Regions from separate parts of the Sporomusa sp. genome, predicted to be linked through region 2. Evidence: riboswitches for the same ligand, from Rfam matches in the RefSeq annotation. Region 2 holds a riboswitch; each other region holds the start of a gene.

Region 1 (4,030 bases), on a different contig from region 2:
GCTAAGTACTGGTGATTCTGTATATCGTTACAATAAAAGCATTGTGATTCCGTTTGAACAGCCCCGTAAGGTAGCCAGCACTGCTATTGTAAACGGCGGCTATCGGGAGGATCTGACGGCAGTTTTTAATAATGACTGCAACCCTGGCGCCGGGATGGCTTGCGTCATGCGCGCACCTACCTATCAGGAACATATGCGGCTTGTTACAGAGGAAATCGGGCTTGAGCCGGCGACGACGGCCGGGATGCAAACAGCGGCGTCCATGGAGAATGTTGCCATACATGCGCAATGCTATGAGAATCTGACCGTTACGGCTATCGTAACCGGTGGGGTTGAGGTTAACGGCGGCCGGGTCGGCGACCCGGCAGATTATTTCCAGCCCATTGACAAAAATATGGTAGAAAAACCTGGAACCATCAATATTATCCTGGTCATCGACGCCGACTTGCCGCCAGGAATTTTAAACCGTGCTCTGGTAACTTGTACCGAAGCTAAGACGGCCGCGCTGGAGGAACTTATGGCCGGCAGCAATTATTCGACAGGTCTGGCTACCGGCTCGGGAACCGACCAGACCATTGTTATCGCCAACCCGCAAGCGGCGCTGTACCTGGAGAGTGCCGGCAAACACACCAAACTGGGTGAACTCATCGGCCGGACCGTCCTGCCGGCAGTCAAAGAGGCGCTATTTAAACAGACCGGATTGTCGCCGCGCCAACAGCACAGCATGCTGCGCCGCTTCAAACGCTATGGTCTTACCGAAGAAAGTTTATGGCAGGATTATATCAAAAAAAGCCAAAAAACAATGCTGAAACCGAAGTTTATGGATGCGCTCCACCAGCTGGACGGAGATAATTATTTGGTAACCTATGCAGCCGCTTATGTCCACCTTCTCGATGAACTGCAATGGGAATTGTTGTCGGGTGTGGAAGTACGTCAGGCGGGTAATGAACTGCTGACCTTAGCCGCGGCTAAATACTATCTGGAAGCGCCAATTATTACAGGTACGGAAATTGAGTCCTGCCTGAAAGCCTGGCAAAGCTTGATTTTGGCGATTCTCAGGAAAAAACTGACTGAAATGGCAAAGAACTGACACATCCTGCGGATGTTATTCAGCCGGCAATTTGCTATACTATAGGAAAAGATTGCAAGGAGGATGATTAGGATGATGGGTGGCTTTGTTGTTCGCGTATTGGTAGGCATACTTGTATGGGGGACAACGTTGGCGGTGACAGCGCCCGATGCCTGGGCAGCAACTCGATTGCTGGCAAAGGATACTAAGCTTCATCCGCAGGGCTGGACTGCCGGTGATCCTATCACTTTCAAGAAAAATACTGTTGTCACATTGAATGACCAGGAAGAAGTCGTCACTGGAACGCTGGACAAGGATACGCTGCTGCTGCCGCGCGGCTGGAACCGGGTCATTGATGATTATTACTTTTCAACCGTCTATGCAGGTAGCGGCCCTTATTTTGGCCGGTTTGGCTTCCGGCCGTATTTTGCCCGAAACTATCCTGTCACGATTCCCGGATACGGCCATTTGCTGTATAAAGGCGGCACCGTGGTAACCTTTAGTGAGCAGGGTGATGTTATCTCAGGAACCATAGCTCATCAGGCTACTTTGCGGTTAACAGAGGACAAGTATGGTTATGTGACTTTTAAAGAAGATACTGTTCTCAGGTTCTATGACTCGGGCGCAGTTATGTCAGGAACTTTGGCGGAGGATACTTACCTGCGCCCAGTGGGTTGGCAAAAGCTTATAAAAGGCGCTGATACCGCCGGTTTCATAAAACTCAGCAAGGGGAAAACGGTCACTTTTAACGAAGCAGGCGAACTTATCGCCGGTACGATCAAAGATGCGGTTACCCTGACAGCCGAGGACGGGACGCAACAAAAATTTCCCGCCGGCTCAGCCCTCAAGTGGAATGAAAACGGCGTTGTCCTAAAAGAAAAATTTGTCCAAAGCATGCCCTGATAATAGGAGGATAAAAAGGGACGGGAACTTGTGGCAGTGTGAGGTTAAGCAGTGTCGAACCGTGAATGCTTTTTACCAAAATACCTCATTTGAGGTATTTACGTCTCACCCCGCATGTCCTACTCTTACATTAGAAGATAATACTGCTGCCTGTAGATTAATGCTGTGAACCGACAAAAGAATACTGCTGGGATAGGTGCCTGATAAGCGGGGCGATAGATATTTGGCCAAAATGCTATGTATCTGCAGCGCCGCTAGAGGCTTAAAAGAGAAGCCGGTTGAAAGCCGGCGCGGTCCCGCCACTGTAACGGGGAGCAAATCCACATAATGTCACTGAAGTTTGCCTTTGGGAAGGCGTGGAGGAGCAACGATCCGGAGCCAGGAGAACTGCCTATCTGACAATCGCCGCTTGACCTACGAACGATGGGAAGGAGGTTATGCAACTGTGAATAGACGTTTAGCTCTATTGACAGAATAGCTCTCTTTTCCATGGAGAGCTTTTTTTATTTGTACTGACTTGCTATGATCTTTGCTTATGAGCATAAGAAAAAATCAAAGGCAGAAGGTGTTATAAATGATACCTCAACGAGCTTTTCGGCAACTGCAGCAACCCGGTCATGGAATCTGCATTTTAAACTGGCAATTAAAAACAAAGTATCAGAATGAGAACGCCAGAGAGATTTTTACAGAACACCCGGAATTGTTTCAACAACTTACGAAAATTTGTGAATTTTTTAGCGTGGAGCCTAAGGATGCCGGTAATCCTTTAATCAGTCATACCGGTACGCTGCATTATTTGTCGGCTATGGTGAGTTTTAGCTGCCTGCGAATTGGCGAAGAGGAGAAAACCTGCTTTTTTATCATTTTTGATTATATTTCCTTGCTGGATGACGAATTGTCAGCAAACATTGTACTTACTCCCCGGGAGCAGGAAATTGTGCATATCATGGCAATGGGAAAGACCAATAAAGAAATAAGCAAAATACTGTGTATTGGTTTGGAAACCGTTAAATCCCATATTCGCAATTTGTTTGCCAAGACAGGCACGAGTTCGAGGGTGGAGCTCATTGCGAAACTTCAGCATATCCGGAATGCAGGTATGTTGTGATTGTGCCACTCCCCCGAAAATACCTCACTTGAGGCATTTACCGTTTGGTAGGATTAGGATATTCTGAAAACAAAACAAATTGTGAGCCAATTCACTAGAAAAAATGGCTTCAGCCAATTGCATACAGGGGTACAGGTGCCCGCAAGGGCCTAACAGAGAAGTCCGGTTAAAGACCGGCGCGGTCCCGCCACTGTATTGGGGAGCAATTCCGGAAAAATGTCACTGGAACGATACGTTCCGGGAAGACCCGGAGGAGCCATGATCCAGAGCCAGGAGAACTGCCTGTACAACAATCACCGTTATACCTGCGAGCGATGGGGAGGGGATTTGGATGTACGGCATTTGTTCAGGCCATTATGCCGGAATAAATCAAGAAGCCTCCAGGGATGTGTCATTTGCATCGCGGGCGGCTTCTTTCATTTTTAGTAGTGGGATAGATTTCGGGAAACGGAAACAGGTGATATGACTTACGCAGAGCAAGTGATCTGAAAGACGGTGAGTATCTTGGCAGGTTATCGCCAGCGCTGTTTTTATTCCCTTATAGTGATTTTGCTGATTGTACTATTGCCTTGGCTTTCGCTGGCTGCGCCGACTGATGCTGTTTTCGTGCCGGCATCCGGGCAAGAGGCAGCTGCGCCGCCGTCTGGTGCTCCTAGTGACACCGCCGGGACGGCTGTATCGGTTCCTGAGTCTGATACTTCCGGACTCAAACCGCTAGTTGTGCAACTAGATTATCTTAAAGTTGAGCAGGCCAAGCCTTTGCTGAGCGCACTTGTGCCCGAGGACCAGATAAAAACCGATCCGCTGAGAAATACCCTCGTAATTATGAGCAGTCCAGAAGTGTATGAACAAGTCAACTATTTGCTGAAACAGATTGATACTCCGCCCAAGCAGGTTATGTTTGAAGTGCAGGTGGTCGAGATAAATCGTGATGATTTGTCCAATCTTGG
Region 2 (10,165 bases):
ACCGTCTGATATTAAAACTAAGCAACACTAGCGACTGGAGTTGCTCTGAGCAGATGCAACAACAAAAAATGTGACATCTTACAAAACTAGGCAATCCTCAAAATTCAATACCCTTTTGCGCCTTGATTCCCTGTTTAAACGAGTGCTTAATTTCTCTCATTTCAGTTACTAAATCGGCTTTATCAATGATTTCCTGGCACGCGTCGCGTCCAGTAAGTACCAAATGCAAATAACTAGGTTTTGAATTTATTAACTCCAGTACTTCGTTTACCGAAACTAGCCCCGCCCCAATGGCATAGTTAATTTCATCCAAGATAATCATGCCCCACTTTCCTGACATGATTTCCTGCCTGACATCTTCCAGTGCATTTTGGGCCGCATCTTTAAGCTTATCTCGGTCATCGCCACTACTATTTCTCACAAAAGCTTCGCCCATTTGGCAGATAACAAAATCTGCTCCCATTCTTTCGGCTGTTTTCAATTCGCCATATTTCCGATTACCTTTAATGAATTGTATTACAAGTACCCTAAGCCCTTGTCCCCAGGCCCGCATACCCAGTCCCAAAGCAGCCGTTGTTTTTCCTTTGCCATTTCCGGTATTCACAATAATTAATCCTTTGGGTTCTACCATACTGACAATACTACGCTTTCTATGCATGGCCCTTCATTCTCATTTCCATAAAACTAGCCATCTGTCTGGCCTTAAAACACCCTATTGGCTGTCTTGCTACATCCTGTTTCTTAATGACTATGAGGAAATAGACTGCCTTAGGCGGGCTGGTTTTATTCTCCTGAGTAGAAAGATGCGCATTATCATATGGCCAATTTTTCGGAGTATATTGCAACATACAATCTCCCTCCTTGACAAAATCTATCGTTAACAATTTGTTCCGCAGACTCAATAGACGCACAACTGCCTATTATATATGGCTTACGTGCTTTTATTTATAGCAATATCATCTGCGCCGTTGACAGTAAGCAATATACTGATTCCAAAGCCGTTCCAGCATGTGGCAGGCCCCCTGTATTCCCATAAAAGGCCGATCACTAAGGATGACTTCGTCATATACCGGCAGCGCAATATTCTGACATACCACGTTAGACACCGCCTTTTGCTGCAATATAGCCTTCTCGTTGCTGCCAGCCAACAATAACCCGCCCTCCAGTTCTGTCAACAACCGCTCAATTACCTGACTGTCGCCGGTGGCCTCAATAAAAGTGTCAATACAATCCGGTAAAGGATAAGATGGTTGTTTATCATAGGCCATTACCGTCAGCCAGCCTGTATCCAGCCACTCGGTTCGAACCGCCTCAGCCATGGCCACAGCTACCGAGCCAGGGGCGGCGATCAGCGTCTTTTCAAACCACATATCTCCCCAAATGCGCTGCATTTCCAGCGTAGCTGCCTGCACCTTCCGTTCCAGGATGCTGACTTCCTGCCGGACTTTCCCCAAGTCAATGCTGCCGCCTGATACATGTTGCTGCAAACTTTGCAGCCAGGTGAGCGATCCCTGCAGCCCATAGGGCGGCGGTAAAGACACATAAGGCATACCATATCGCTCGTTAAGCAATACGGCCAAGTCATATCCCAATTCTTCATGCACCACAACATTGAGCGCAGCACTGGTCATACTGGCTATTTCCTCGGTACTACTGCCAGCTCCCGGGCAGGCCAGCACCTGATATCCTGCCAGCTTGAGCATGCGTTTTAGTTCCTGCACATCATTATCGGCATTATAGTACCCCATCGTACATCCCAGCAGATTAACAGTACCGGGCAGCACACCGTTTGAACGGGTAAGCGGCATCTGCTCCAGATATGCTCTGGCAGCAGCACGGTAGCCTGCGGCAAAACCGCCAGCCAGCCCACCGCTATCCACATAGACCACCGGGCAATTCAAATCCACCTGCTTGGCAATTCCCGCAATATCATCACCAATCAAACTGACGGAACAGCTATTTTCAATCAGTACGACAGATGGACAATCCCGCCGTCGGATGGTATCCAGTGTTTCCAGCAAACATTCCTCAGTACCGTAGACAACGGCATGATTATCGGCCTGCGTACAATAAAATTGTGAACTAACTGCCGGACACTGTCTTTCCAGATGGCGAAGCGCATAAAAATAGCACCACATGGGACCATTAGCCACTAATACAGCATCAGGAATACCAGCGAAAAAAGCGGCTGAACCGGTAAGTGCACAGGCCTCTGCCAGAGTACGCATATCTTTCCACTGACGATTACACATATACAATCCCTCCCCGCCTGTCATGACGCTGCGCCAGACGTACCAGTTTGGTCATCAACGTGATGATGCCGCCAACCCCAGCCAGTGGCAATAGTGGCAAAAAGAGCTGCTTTTTCCCTACATCCGCCAATTCATGGGTTGTCACCACAATATCCGCCGTATCTACTACGGCTTCACCTTCAACCAGAGAATAACAGGGTATCGTGGTTTGTTTCTTCAGTTCCTCATATAAATCGGCCCGTTGGTCGTCACTCAACACATCGTCCATCAGAACAATGCCTGCCAAAGTTACCCTATATAAGGAAAATAACTCTAACACCCAGGCGGGGTCAAAATAAAGCAGCGGGCGGCCAACATACAACACAATCCGCTTGCCCTGCAACAAGGCGCTACACTTAGCAATATGCTGATTCAACCGGTCTTCTTCTGTTTTGATGGCAACCGCAGCTTGCTGTTCCCGGTTTAGAAACCGGCCAAGGTTCGTCAACCACAAGGCAGTCAACCGCCAGCCTGCAGGATAGTCGCCGTCAAAAGCAGGGACTCCAAGCATGTCCTCTAATTCCTGTCCCAACTTGCGCATCCAGGTATCAGACGGTTTGGTGCCAGTAAGCGGAACCGTCAGCGCGGTAACCGGCACCTGTCTTATATCTTCTAGCGAGGCATATGCCGGGAAATGACAATACACTTTGAGGCCAAAATACTCAAGCAAACGCTTAATTTCCTGCACATCAACCCCATTGGGACCACCACGGTCTCCTAATAAAGTAACTGTATTAGCCAGCTTTGGCTGGGCAATCATAAACCGCTCGGCTAATAATTTGCCTGCATGATAAAATCCGGCATAATAGTCGCCATCCAGATATCCGTAGCAAGGAACAGACATCACTGGTATACCCAGTGCCGCCTCTGCCTCCCTGGCTATCGCTGCGGTATCATCACCAATCACGCCAGCCACACAGGAGTTGGCAATCAAAATATAGCTGGGCTGATATTTTGCGGCTGCATAATCAATACATTGTCTGAGCAGTTCGGCTCCGCCGAAAATCGAATGTTCCTCCGTCAGCCCGCTAATTACCAGTGGTGCGGAGTACTGCTCCTGCATAAATTGCTGTTTTGCCAACGAACGGAAATGCATCCCCAAATCCATTTCCCGGCCGATATGCCCGCATGCTTTGGGGCTATGGTAAATAACAACAGCACCTTCATTATGTGAAACAGCACGCCAAACTCCTGGCATGGCGCAACTATAGCCCCGTTTGCGGGCTGTTTTCGCCCGTTTATTCATCACCATAGCTAAGTACCAACTCCTCTAACTCCTCAAACGACAGGGGGCTTGGCACAGTCAGCGCCGTATTCTCACAAATATAGTCGGCTAACTTACGATAAATTGCCGCCTGCGGCGATTCTGCTGCAAATTCTATAACCGTTTTACGATGAATTTCAGCCTTATTGACAGTACGATCTCGAGGAATATAGGCTACCAAAGAAGTATTTAATCTTTTGGCGAATTCCTCCAGCAACGCCTGCTCATTGACAATACCGCGGCTATTGCCAATGATGCCGCCAAGCCGCACCGGCCCGCGGGCGGCATAGCGGGCCACCCCTTTGGCAATATTGTTGGCAGCATAGAGCGACATGAGTTCGCCGGAGGAAACGATATAAATATCGGTTGCATAGCCCTCCCTTATGGGTACGGCAAAGCCGCCGCACACCACATCACCTAATACATCATAAAGAATAAGGGCATCTTCAGGCAAAGCCTGCAAGGCTCTCAGCTTTTCTAAGGCCACGATAATGCCGCGTCCGGCACAGCCCACTCCCGGTTCAGGCCCTCCGGCCTCAACACATTGTACGCCACCAAAACCAGTGTGTACCAAGTGTTCTGCTTTGACTTCGTCACCATACTGCTTGACCATGTCCAGTACAGTTTGGGAACAAACCCTACCTAGTAAAAGGCGGGTTGAATCGTTTTTGGGATCACAGCCAATTTGACAGACCTGATATCCTTTTTCAGCCAAAGCTGCCGACACGTTGGCGGCTGTGGTAGACTTGCCGATTCCCCCTTTGCCATAAAAGGCAATTTTTTTTTGCATATTACTTCAATCCCTCCCGATATATAGTCAGTCTTCAACACCTAATCTGTTTAGCATTTTTTTTGCTGCCGCAATGGCTTCCTACGTTTCTTTTTCGTTCGGCACATTGGCAAGTAAGCTTTTATAGGCTGCAATAGCTTCTTCGTTACATTCCAGCTTCTGATAACATACACCTTTAACCAAATAGGCACCAGCGTGCTTCGGCTGTAAGACAATAACCTGTTCTAAGTCACCGATAGCCAGTTCATATTGTCCCATATAGTAATAACAGATTCCCCGGCGAAAACGGGCGTCGATATCCTGGGGAGCCATTTCGAGAATACTAGTATAATCAGCCAGAGCTGCCTCATACTGTTTTGCCTCATAATAACTCAGCCCCCGCGCTGCGTAGGCCTGTACATTTTTTGGGTCCAGTTTGATGGCCTGATCATAATCAGCCATTGCCAAATCAAACTGATTATTGCTGGCATAGGCTTTTCCCCGCTTGATATAGGCTGCCGCATCATTGGGATTGGCGGTAATAGCCTTGGTGCTGGCAGCAATAACTTTTTGATTGGACTTAGCATCAGTCTTCTTATCTGCGGCAAAACCAATAGACACACTGGTCATAATAAAAGCAACAACAAGTAATATAATGGTTTTCTTCAACCCAAACACCTCTCTTACTAACTAATTACACTCTTGTTTCATGTACCGGCTCTCCTGCCGGTTCGATCATTGAAAAGCTACAGTACTGTGTACTGACAAGAAAAGACTTGACTTGCGGCAAGTACCTTGAGACGGTACAAATGGCCATGCCAACCCTGGCACAATCGGCACTAGGCCATCAAGACGCGTAGCAGCAAATCCTACTTTGATTTATGTCAACAGAATTTAATATAAATTCTGGTATAATAAAAAGGCGCGGGTCATAGTCGACCCGCAAACATGAAGGAGTAAGAAGAATGACATTAATAAGAAACTCCCTGCTACCATGGCAGCAGGGAGGATTTCTACAGCAAACACAACTAGAAACTCCTGATCTATGACCAGGAGTAAATTCAGCAAAACAACACCACTCACTGGAATAATTCCAGATAAGCAGATGTAACTGTAATCTCCTCCCCATCACTCGTGGGTAAAACGGCGATTTTTTGTCAGGCAGTTCTCCTGGCTCTGGATCATAGCTTGCCCAAACCTTCCCAAGACTCTCGTCCCAGTGGTATATCCTTGGGTTCACTCCCCATTACAGTGGCGGGACCGCGCCGGCATCACACCGGTCTTCCCTATTAAGCCCCTAAGGGCACCTAACGCAATAGTATTCACTTTTCACTAAATCTATATGTGTTCATATTATCACTTTTTAGTAAATAATGTCAAGTAAAATTCAGTTTCAAAACTTATACTGCCTGACTTACTGTCCGGGTTTCCGATATCCATACCATTGCCGGTAAACTCAACACTGGAATTTAGCCACCTGTGAGCGCATATCCTCGGCCATAAGGCACAGGCTCCGGCTGGAAGCGGCTACTTCCTCAATAGCCGCCGATTGTTCTTCAGTTGCCGAAGTAATCATCTGCGTATAGCTTACTGTTTCAGTAGCTACGGCGTAAACATTTTGCATAGATATACCTATTGCCGAGCTGGCATTTGCCAATTGCTCGGTGTCTGCCGTTATTTTCTGAACCTTTGTATTCAAATGGGTAATCATCAAATTAATCTGGTTTAGCTGCTCATCAGTGACGGCCAAAAGCTGCGAACCTTTTTCGACTTCTTCCAATCCACACTGCATCGAACGAACTGCTATATCTGTATCACTTTGCACATGGCTAATGATCTCAGCAATATGTTTAGCCGCCGCTTGGGATTGTTCTGCCAACTTCCGGACTTCCTCCGCAACCACAGCAAAACCTTTCCCGTGTTCACCGGCGCGAGCTGATTCAATAGCCGCATTTAAAGCTAACAGATTGGTCTGTCCAGCAATGCCGCTAATAACCGTAACAATTTTGCCAATTTGTTGAGAACTGTCTCCCAGTTTTTTTACCACTTCTGTGGCAACGCTGACTATCCGCCGAACTTCTAACATTTGCCCTGTTGCTTCTTGCATAGCAGCACGTCCTGTCTTGACGGTCTGCGCTGTTTCGGTTGAACGCTCGGAGGCTTCTACTGCGTTATTCGCAATATGGGTTATAAAAGAAACGATCTCTTCAATGGTAGCCAGCACCTGCTTGACAGCGTCTGTTTGCTTCGCCGCACCTTCTGCTACCTTCGCTACCGTGTTTGCAATTTGACTTGACGCCTCAGCCGATTCTTCTGATACAGCCATAAGCTGTTGACCGGCTGACGTTACCGCCTCAGATGTCTTAGAGATAGAAGAAACCATCATGCGAAGCCTCTTAGTCATCGTCGAAAAAATATCAAGCATATCGCTGATTTCATCTTTACCCTTAGACTTATACCGAGTTTTAGGTGTCCTCAAATCACCTTCGGCAATTTGCTTGGCGGCAAACGCTACTGTTACTAGCGGCTGGGTAATCTTACGGGAAAACCCTAGCGCGATTATCATGGCAACAAGCACGGCAAGCATATCCACTATCCACATGGTACGGTTAGTATCGTGGACTTCTTCATTCACAGCCTTTTGCCGCTCGTTTATATATCTTTTTTATATATGCAGCAAATTCCTCGGTCTTACTCGCCGCTGCATCTACTGTCATTACAATGTTAGGCAAGAATTCAATAACTTCTTCCTGCCCCTTTTCTCGCCGTATCTCAATGGCGGCATCTACGGCCTTATTATAGTCAAGCAAGATAGCTTTCAATTCCCCCAGACGCTCTTTCCCTTCAGCAGTTACCAACATGGTCTCCAATGCGTTAGCATGTTGCCACATTTCCTTTTTTGCTTGCATATAACGCTGGACATACTGATCATTTCCCGTTAAATAATAGGTACGGGCAAAGGATGCTTGCTTATATAACTGTAACTGAATACCGTCGCCATGAGTTTTAATTTGCCCAACCCATCCGATCAGATTATTGAAATTCTCCGCTACAGCTTGTGATTTTGTAAAAATGTACCCACTCATTAATACCAAGAGCATCACTATCACCAAACATACACCTAAAAATTGTCTGCCAACTGTCAATTTCATAAAGCTTTATCCTCCCTATTGGGGATTCACGATTGCAGGTATTCTGTAGTTTGTTTCAATGCTTTGACATTCAGACGTCTGAGGACAAAAAACCAGGTACAGACCTTTCTCAGGCCTTTGTCCTTCATGTTTTTTACATTACTCTATAACCCCGCCTTTGGCGCCTATCTTCTGCCATTAAGTTAAACGGCAAAATCAATCTGCTCAATCTTGTTTTGGTTAACAGACTACACCATATACTTGTCACATAGTCAACTGTGTGGTGTAATAATAAGTTTTAAATCGGCGCATCAATCCAAAAGCCTGCAACCAAAAGACTAGCATCTTCTTGCCTTAGAACAGTGCGCACGGTAATAGCCTCTTTTTCTTTTTCGAACTTCACTTTGTAAGAAATAATGGTGAAGGTCTCTTTTTCTTCGGCAGTAATAGGCTCTTGGGATACATATTTGCCAAGTTTTTGTTTAATCGACTGGCTGAGCAGCCAGAACTGATTCTCTGGCAAACCACTTTTCATCTTTTGATCAAAGTTTGCTGAAAATCTCGTGTAATCACTCTGATTAATACTGGTAAGCATTGCTTCGGTAATTTGATCGGCTGAACGTTGCATATCGGGTAATGAAACAGTAGGCGACAACGCTTCACTGCCACTCACCTTTCCGACCCGGTCTGCCACAATCTTCACAACCAGCGCCGACCAAGCCCGTACATCGGCCGCTAATTCGCCGGTAGCTACTGCCGGCGATAAAATCTGATACTTTCCTGCAGTGAGTAAGATCAGGTCATTGCCAGCCTTAGTCACTTCATCTTTACTTAGCCATTGCCACTGATTTTGATCTAACAAGTGCACATATAGCGACGTGGCTGTTACCAAATCCGGCTCTTTGTCCACTTGGCGCAGCGATGCTAAGAAGCGTTTTTTATTTATTGTTCCATACTCTTCCAAGTACTGTTGGTACAAGCTGTCCTCGGTTACGCCGAAGCGATTCATCCGCCGTAGCACACTGCGCTGCTTTTGCGGTGAACATTTTTTCATTGTCTACCTCCAGCTGCGTTATATTATTTCGGTTATTGAACTAAGTGGAACATATCCCAGTGCTGAACCCAATATCCAAGAAAAAAACTACTTACAGCCTAATTTCTCTTCAAACTCTATAAACGGCCCAGCCTATATTAGCAAAACGGCTAACTTTATTATTATTGTAGCTTAACGTCCAGTTAAACGGTAAATCCAAGTTCTCATATTTGTTTACAGAATTATCGCGGTCAAGGATAGCAAGCAACAAACCCAAACATATTTTTTTCCATAAAACAGGCTTTGCACTACTTTTTCTCCTCATTGAAAAGCTCCTCCCGCGCATCGTGTATTTTAATATTAAATTCTAAAAGCCTATTATGAATCAGCTCGTTCCTCCAGCTCCCCTTCGATAGAAAGATATAGTTGTTCCAGCTGTTCCTTGGTCTCTGGTTTGGCATCCCACATACCGCGGCGCTGAGCCTCAAGCAGCTTTTCGGCAATCCTTTGCAGCGCCCAGGGGTTAACCGCTTGCATCCATTTTTGCATAGCTTCGTCAAGCGCTAACTTTTCTGCCAAACCTTCATACATCCAGTCTGTCATGACTTCACTGGTCGCATCCCAATCATAACAATGGCTCACTAGAGCCGCTAAGTCGGCTGCCCCCTTATAACCGTGTTTTTTCATACCTTCGATAAATTTAGGATTTAGTGATTCCCCGCGCAATACACGCCGGAACTCCTCGTCAAGACTCTTAACCTCGGTATGACTTTGGTCAGTGCTGTCACCAATATAACAGAGCGGTGCCTTACCGCGGATACTGCGCACCGCGGCATTCATGCCGCCGCAGTAAGCATTGAAATCATCGGAACTGAGTAAGTGAACCTCATGGTTATCAATATTCTTTATGGTGATATCAAGCCTCCCTAGCTTTTGCCGAAACAGTTGCGGCAAATATTCCCCCTGCCGGCCGGAATCATATACATGCGCGCCCCAGCGCACATACACATCAGCAATATCATGCACATTCTCCCAGTTCTTAGCTTCCAGCAAAGCGGCAACACCGGCGCCATAGCCGCCAGGCGGACAGCCGAAAATGCGGTAACTGGCCTGCTGCCAGGCACACTCCTTTTCCACTCCCTGTTCTTCCAGCATTTCGCTGTCCTGGATAATATGTTTTTTTACAAAATTCATCTCCACCGGTTCATCCAGTGACGCCACCAAGGCAACAGCCTTTTCCATTACCTGTATGGCGGCAAACAGAGTATCGCGAAACAGCCCGCTTACCCTAGCCATAACATCAATCCGCGGACGTTTCAATTCTGCCATCTCAATCACTTCCAAACCGATAACCCTTCTGCTGCCCCTTTGCCAGACAGGCCTTACTCCCATCAAATAGAGCAGCTCGGCTATACATTGGCCGTTTGTCCGCATATTGGAATCAGACCAAAACACCATACCAATGCTCTCAGGATACTCCCCCTCCTCGGCAATATAGCGGGTAATGACCTGCTCAGCAAGTTGGTTGCCGATTTCCCAAGCGGTAGGGGTTGGTAGATTGCCGGGATCGACACCATAAAAATTACGCCCTGTCGGCAGGATATCCGCCCGGCCATTGGTTGGCGCACCGCCCGGTCCAGGTTCGATATATTGGCCGTCCAAAGCCCGCAGCGTATT
Region 3 (4,030 bases), on a different contig from region 2:
CTGGTCATCATGCTGACACCTAAGATAATTGAGTAATTTTACACTCAGGAGGTTATCTGGATTATGAGTAAACTATTGCGGACAGTCACGCTGGTGTTGCTTTTAACCACCTCCCTGCCGGCAGCCGGCTACGCCGCCACCGCTGTGCCGCCGGTTTCCGGCGTGGTTTTAATGCCGCCGAATGTTCAGCTATTTGGTCATGTCAGTCTGATAAATTGCTATGCACTTTCCAACAGCTGCTATGCAGTGGTGGAGCTTCGCGACACTCCCGGCAAAAGCATAGTGGTCAGGACATCCGAAACCAGGCTGCAAAGCCTGCTGGAAACCGCTTTGGCCACAGGCAACCTGATCTCGTTTGTGGGACAAGGAGTTCTTGTCCAGTCACCGCCCCGGGGCGGTACCTGGAATATGGAAGTTTATGCGATCGATGAAATAACGCTCTATAACCGCAAGTAAAAGTTTTTGGCTGAGTGATTGGAGAAGGAGCCGATCATGAGAAAAAGCGCAGGCTGTTTGATCCTTTTGTATCTATGCCTCGTGTGGACGACGATGCCGGTGAATGCCGCCGCTGTAGATGACATAGCCGCGCGCTGGGCGCCGATTATCTGCCTGCATGGTCAGGTCGATGGCCTGCGCATGGCGGAGAATACCTTTACTCTTGTAAATTATGACCGCGACTGGCGGCTCAATAACAACTGGTACAATCTGCTGTTTTATCCACCCCGTCCGGCTATGTACTATTCGGTCGTGGAAAGCGACAGCCATTATTTCCTCGGCTATTACCAGTATTACCCCAGACACAGCGGCGGACATGAGCATGATCTGACCGGCGTGCTGGCTGCCGTCCGCAAAACACCGGATGGAGCCGGACGGCTGGAGCACCTGATCACCTACAGCGATGGCAGCTGGCAGTCCTGGAGAGGTTCGCGGGTTCGCCGGGAGGGCAGTCATCCGGTGCTGAATGTTCGTGCTGGCAGTCATCGGCTTACCGCTGCCGGACGCAGCCGGAAGGCCTTGCCGGCTGCTGCTATGTACCCGACCGCCCTGACAGACAGTCAGCCAGCAGAAAACAAAAACGGCGTTCTACCGGGGAGAGTACACGGCGGTTACATATTAGTGCCGTTGGCCGAGTTGTGGGAACGGCGCCAGGATATTGGCCTGAACCGCGCTTTTGCCCGCTGGGGATATTTGGACAGCATTAACGCCATTCGGGTAACCGTGCCCTGGGTCTGGGAATATCGCCGGTATAACTGGCTGGCGCAGCCGGGTGAACTGGTGCAATATTTTCAGGGCCGGAAGGTAAAAACCTGCATTTACCTCAGCAAGCCTTATCAGGCGAAAGGTAAGCCAAGAGATTGACCAGGAAAAAGCTAGACAATTTAATAGCCAGGTACAGGTGCCCTATGGGGCTTAATAGGGAAGACCGGTGTAAGGCTGGCGCGGTCCCGCCACTGTAATGAGGAGCAACCCTAGGTATGCCACTGAGAAATATGTCTTGGGAAGGTAAGGGAAGCCATGATTCAGAGCCAGGAGAACTGCCTGTACAACAATCACCGGTGACCTGCGAGCGATGGGTAGGGGATTATTTGGGCAGTCTGTGTTTACAGGCGCAGGGCGGTATCTGCCGCGACAAGCTTTGTTTCATGGATTTCTCATCTAGCTACCACAGGTTCGCAATGGGGTGGCTCTATGAGAAATCTATTTTTGCTTTGTAAGACAGTTTTAAATACAGGTTCCCTATCAAAGGGTTTAATAGAGAAGACCGGTGAAAAACCGGCGCGGTCCCGCCACTGTAACACGGAGCCGGTCCTGATAGGCCACTGGAAAGCATTCCGGGAAGGCAGGAGCGGCGATGAACTGGAGTCAGGAGAACTGCCTGTAGGACAATCTTCGAAAGACCTTGCGAGCGACAGGGCGAAGGTTGGCGAGACATCCAGGAAAAGGAGGGCACTTATTACATTTCATGCATTGGTGAAGTTTTAAGAAAGAGGAGAGATCACGAAGTGAGACAACGGAGAGTGAAGAAAAAAGCTCTGGCACTAAGCATCGCCTGTACACTGACCTTCAGTCTGTCCCCCGCTTATGGCGGTATAACTTATGCGGCGGCAGCCGAGAGCGAACCGTCAACAACGGACACTGCGGCAACCGACACCGGCGCAGCGCCAGACTATACTCTGGAGGCCATAACCGTCGAAGCCAAGCGCCCAGACTGGGAATCCAAGCTGTCGCCGGGCACGGTGACCATTATCCGGCCTGATGATTACAAGGGCGAGCAGAAGACATTGCCCGAAATGCTCAAAGACGTTCCAGGCGTTCATGTCCGTTATGTATCCGGCAAGGGCCAGTATACCACCGTCAGTGTTCGGGGCAGCACGGCTGCCCAGGTAGGGGTATTCGTGGATGGGGTACTCTCTAACCTTGGCGGCGATGCGGCTGTCGATATTTCCACCATACCCATTAACAATGTCGAGCGGATTGAGGTGTACCGCGGCTATATCCCAGCTCGGTTCGGCGGCACCTATATGGGCGGGGTTATCAACATCATCACCAAAAAGCCGGACAAGGCCAATATCTCGGCCCGAATCGGCAAAAGCTCCTGGGGCGGCACCACTGCCGGGTTGGAGATCAGTCAGCCGCTGGGTAAAGGCAGCCTGATGATTGGCATCAACCGTGACGAGAGCGACGGGGATTTCCGTTATAAGAATCCTGGCTCGGACGCGGCCTATGCGAAATGGATGCCGGGATTGCAGGCGGAAATGGCTAATCAGATTAATCTTGCAAACCAATCACTAAGTTCGTTGAGCATTAACACTGGTTTTTCTACCGCAGACGAATTGAATAAGGCATTTAATACTCCTGCTGTGTATAATGATATGCTAACCACAGCAATAGAAAATTTCTGGAAAAGATTTCCCTTTGGCAGTAAGGAAGCTACCCTGATAATATTTGGCTGGACTGAAGAAGTATATAATCAGCAAGCAAAGTCAGCGCTAGATCATATTAATACTAATTTCAATGAGCAGACAGCGGGTTTGGCCAAACAAATATCCCAGCTTTCTGAGGACTCCACCCGCTGGCGCAAGAATAACGACTACAAAAATACTGATGCCATAATTAAATGGCAGGATGACCACTGGTTGGTCAAGGGCAGCTGGAAGAAAATTGACCGGGGGTTGCCAACAGCCATGTATCTCACCGGGGATATTTCGGATCCTAGCTACTCATGCATTGACATGCCGGGCTGGTTTGAGCGGAAACGGCAGGAACTAACTACCAAGGATTTGCTGGTAGGCCGGCGGGATACATCCGGCAATCTGGAATGGGGCTGGCAGGTCAACTATCTGGACCAGGACAAGCGTTACCGTAATCCAGATCATGCGGCAAATGGCGGAGTGGAAAGGGTGCTCGGCAAATGGAGTGCCTACGACTCTCGGCGGCTTGGCGGGGCCATTGACGGCACCTATAAGGCCGGTGATAACCATATGTTTGAGTTTCTGGCTAACTGGTCCAAAGAGAAAATGGATGTAGACGGCAGCCGGATGGACAAATATGATTATGAACCCAGCCTTACCAACCGCGAGCGATTTCGGACATATTATGAACATACCCTGTTCAATCTCCAATTGCAGGATACTATAACCCTCAACCAGGCGGCTGATCTCTGGCTGACTCCCAGTATCCGCTACAATTATTCCAAAGTCATGGGGAGGGCGCTGGGAAAATCCGACTTAAATAGATGGGTCGATCAGGAGGATTCACAGGTTAATGATAAGGTGACCTGGCAGTTGGCGCTAAAAAAGAAGATGGATGAACATCTGACGTTGCGTTCCACCTATGGTACCTACTACCGGCTGCTCAACCTGTATGAAATTGCCGGTGACGGTGCCGGCATTTTACCCCGTCCTAATAAGAATAACGGACCCCAGTACGCCAATCAAAGTATATTTCCGGTACCAGAGGAAGGGAAGCAGTGGGACTTGTCAGCCATCTGGGACGGCAGGCTTCTGGGCGCCGATTCCTCTAAGGTGCA

The links. A riboswitch is a leader RNA that binds a small molecule or an ion and turns the genes downstream of it on or off. The one in region 2 is predicted to bind cobalamin.
Region 1: another riboswitch for cobalamin. It lies ahead of AC29Z1_RS03765 (response regulator transcription factor); the one in region 2 lies ahead of AC29Z1_RS07215 (tetratricopeptide repeat protein).
Region 3: another riboswitch for cobalamin. It lies ahead of AC29Z1_RS03785 (TonB-dependent receptor); the one in region 2 lies ahead of AC29Z1_RS07215 (tetratricopeptide repeat protein).

Annotation. Positions count from the first base shown of each region.
Region 1 covers NZ_JBYKYF010000032.1:3,453-7,482, forward strand. Annotated here, with positions in the region: gene AC29Z1_RS03755 (adenosylcobinamide amidohydrolase) at 1-1,090, shown strand, start outside; gene AC29Z1_RS03760 (hypothetical protein) at 1,163-1,972, shown strand; cobalamin riboswitch at 2,202-2,381, shown strand; gene AC29Z1_RS03765 (response regulator transcription factor) at 2,547-3,080, shown strand; cobalamin riboswitch at 3,197-3,380, shown strand; gene AC29Z1_RS03770 (type II secretion system protein GspD) at 3,624-4,030, shown strand, end outside.
Region 2 covers NZ_JBYKYF010000079.1:508-10,672, reverse strand. Annotated here, with positions in the region: gene AC29Z1_RS07245 (ABC transporter ATP-binding protein/permease) at 1-74, shown strand, start outside; gene cobO (cob(I)yrinic acid a,c-diamide adenosyltransferase) at 98-658, opposite strand; gene AC29Z1_RS07235 (hypothetical protein) at 651-848, opposite strand; gene AC29Z1_RS07230 (nitrogenase component 1) at 957-2,252, opposite strand; gene AC29Z1_RS07225 (nitrogenase component 1) at 2,245-3,543, opposite strand; gene AC29Z1_RS07220 (nucleotide-binding protein) at 3,530-4,345, opposite strand; gene AC29Z1_RS07215 (tetratricopeptide repeat protein) at 4,427-4,993, opposite strand; cobalamin riboswitch at 5,468-5,650, opposite strand; gene AC29Z1_RS07210 (methyl-accepting chemotaxis protein) at 5,781-6,959, opposite strand; gene AC29Z1_RS07205 (CHASE3 domain-containing protein) at 6,952-7,476, opposite strand; gene AC29Z1_RS07200 (DUF3887 domain-containing protein) at 7,754-8,509, opposite strand; gene AC29Z1_RS07195 (hypothetical protein) at 8,619-8,813, opposite strand; gene AC29Z1_RS07190 (cobaltochelatase subunit CobN) at 8,867-10,165, opposite strand, start outside.
Region 3 covers NZ_JBYKYF010000032.1:8,042-12,071, forward strand. Annotated here, with positions in the region: gene AC29Z1_RS03770 (type II secretion system protein GspD) at 1-36, shown strand, start outside; gene AC29Z1_RS03775 (hypothetical protein) at 64-456, shown strand; gene AC29Z1_RS03780 (hypothetical protein) at 637-1,359, shown strand; cobalamin riboswitch at 1,378-1,557, shown strand; cobalamin riboswitch at 1,714-1,894, shown strand; gene AC29Z1_RS03785 (TonB-dependent receptor) at 2,004-4,030, shown strand, end outside.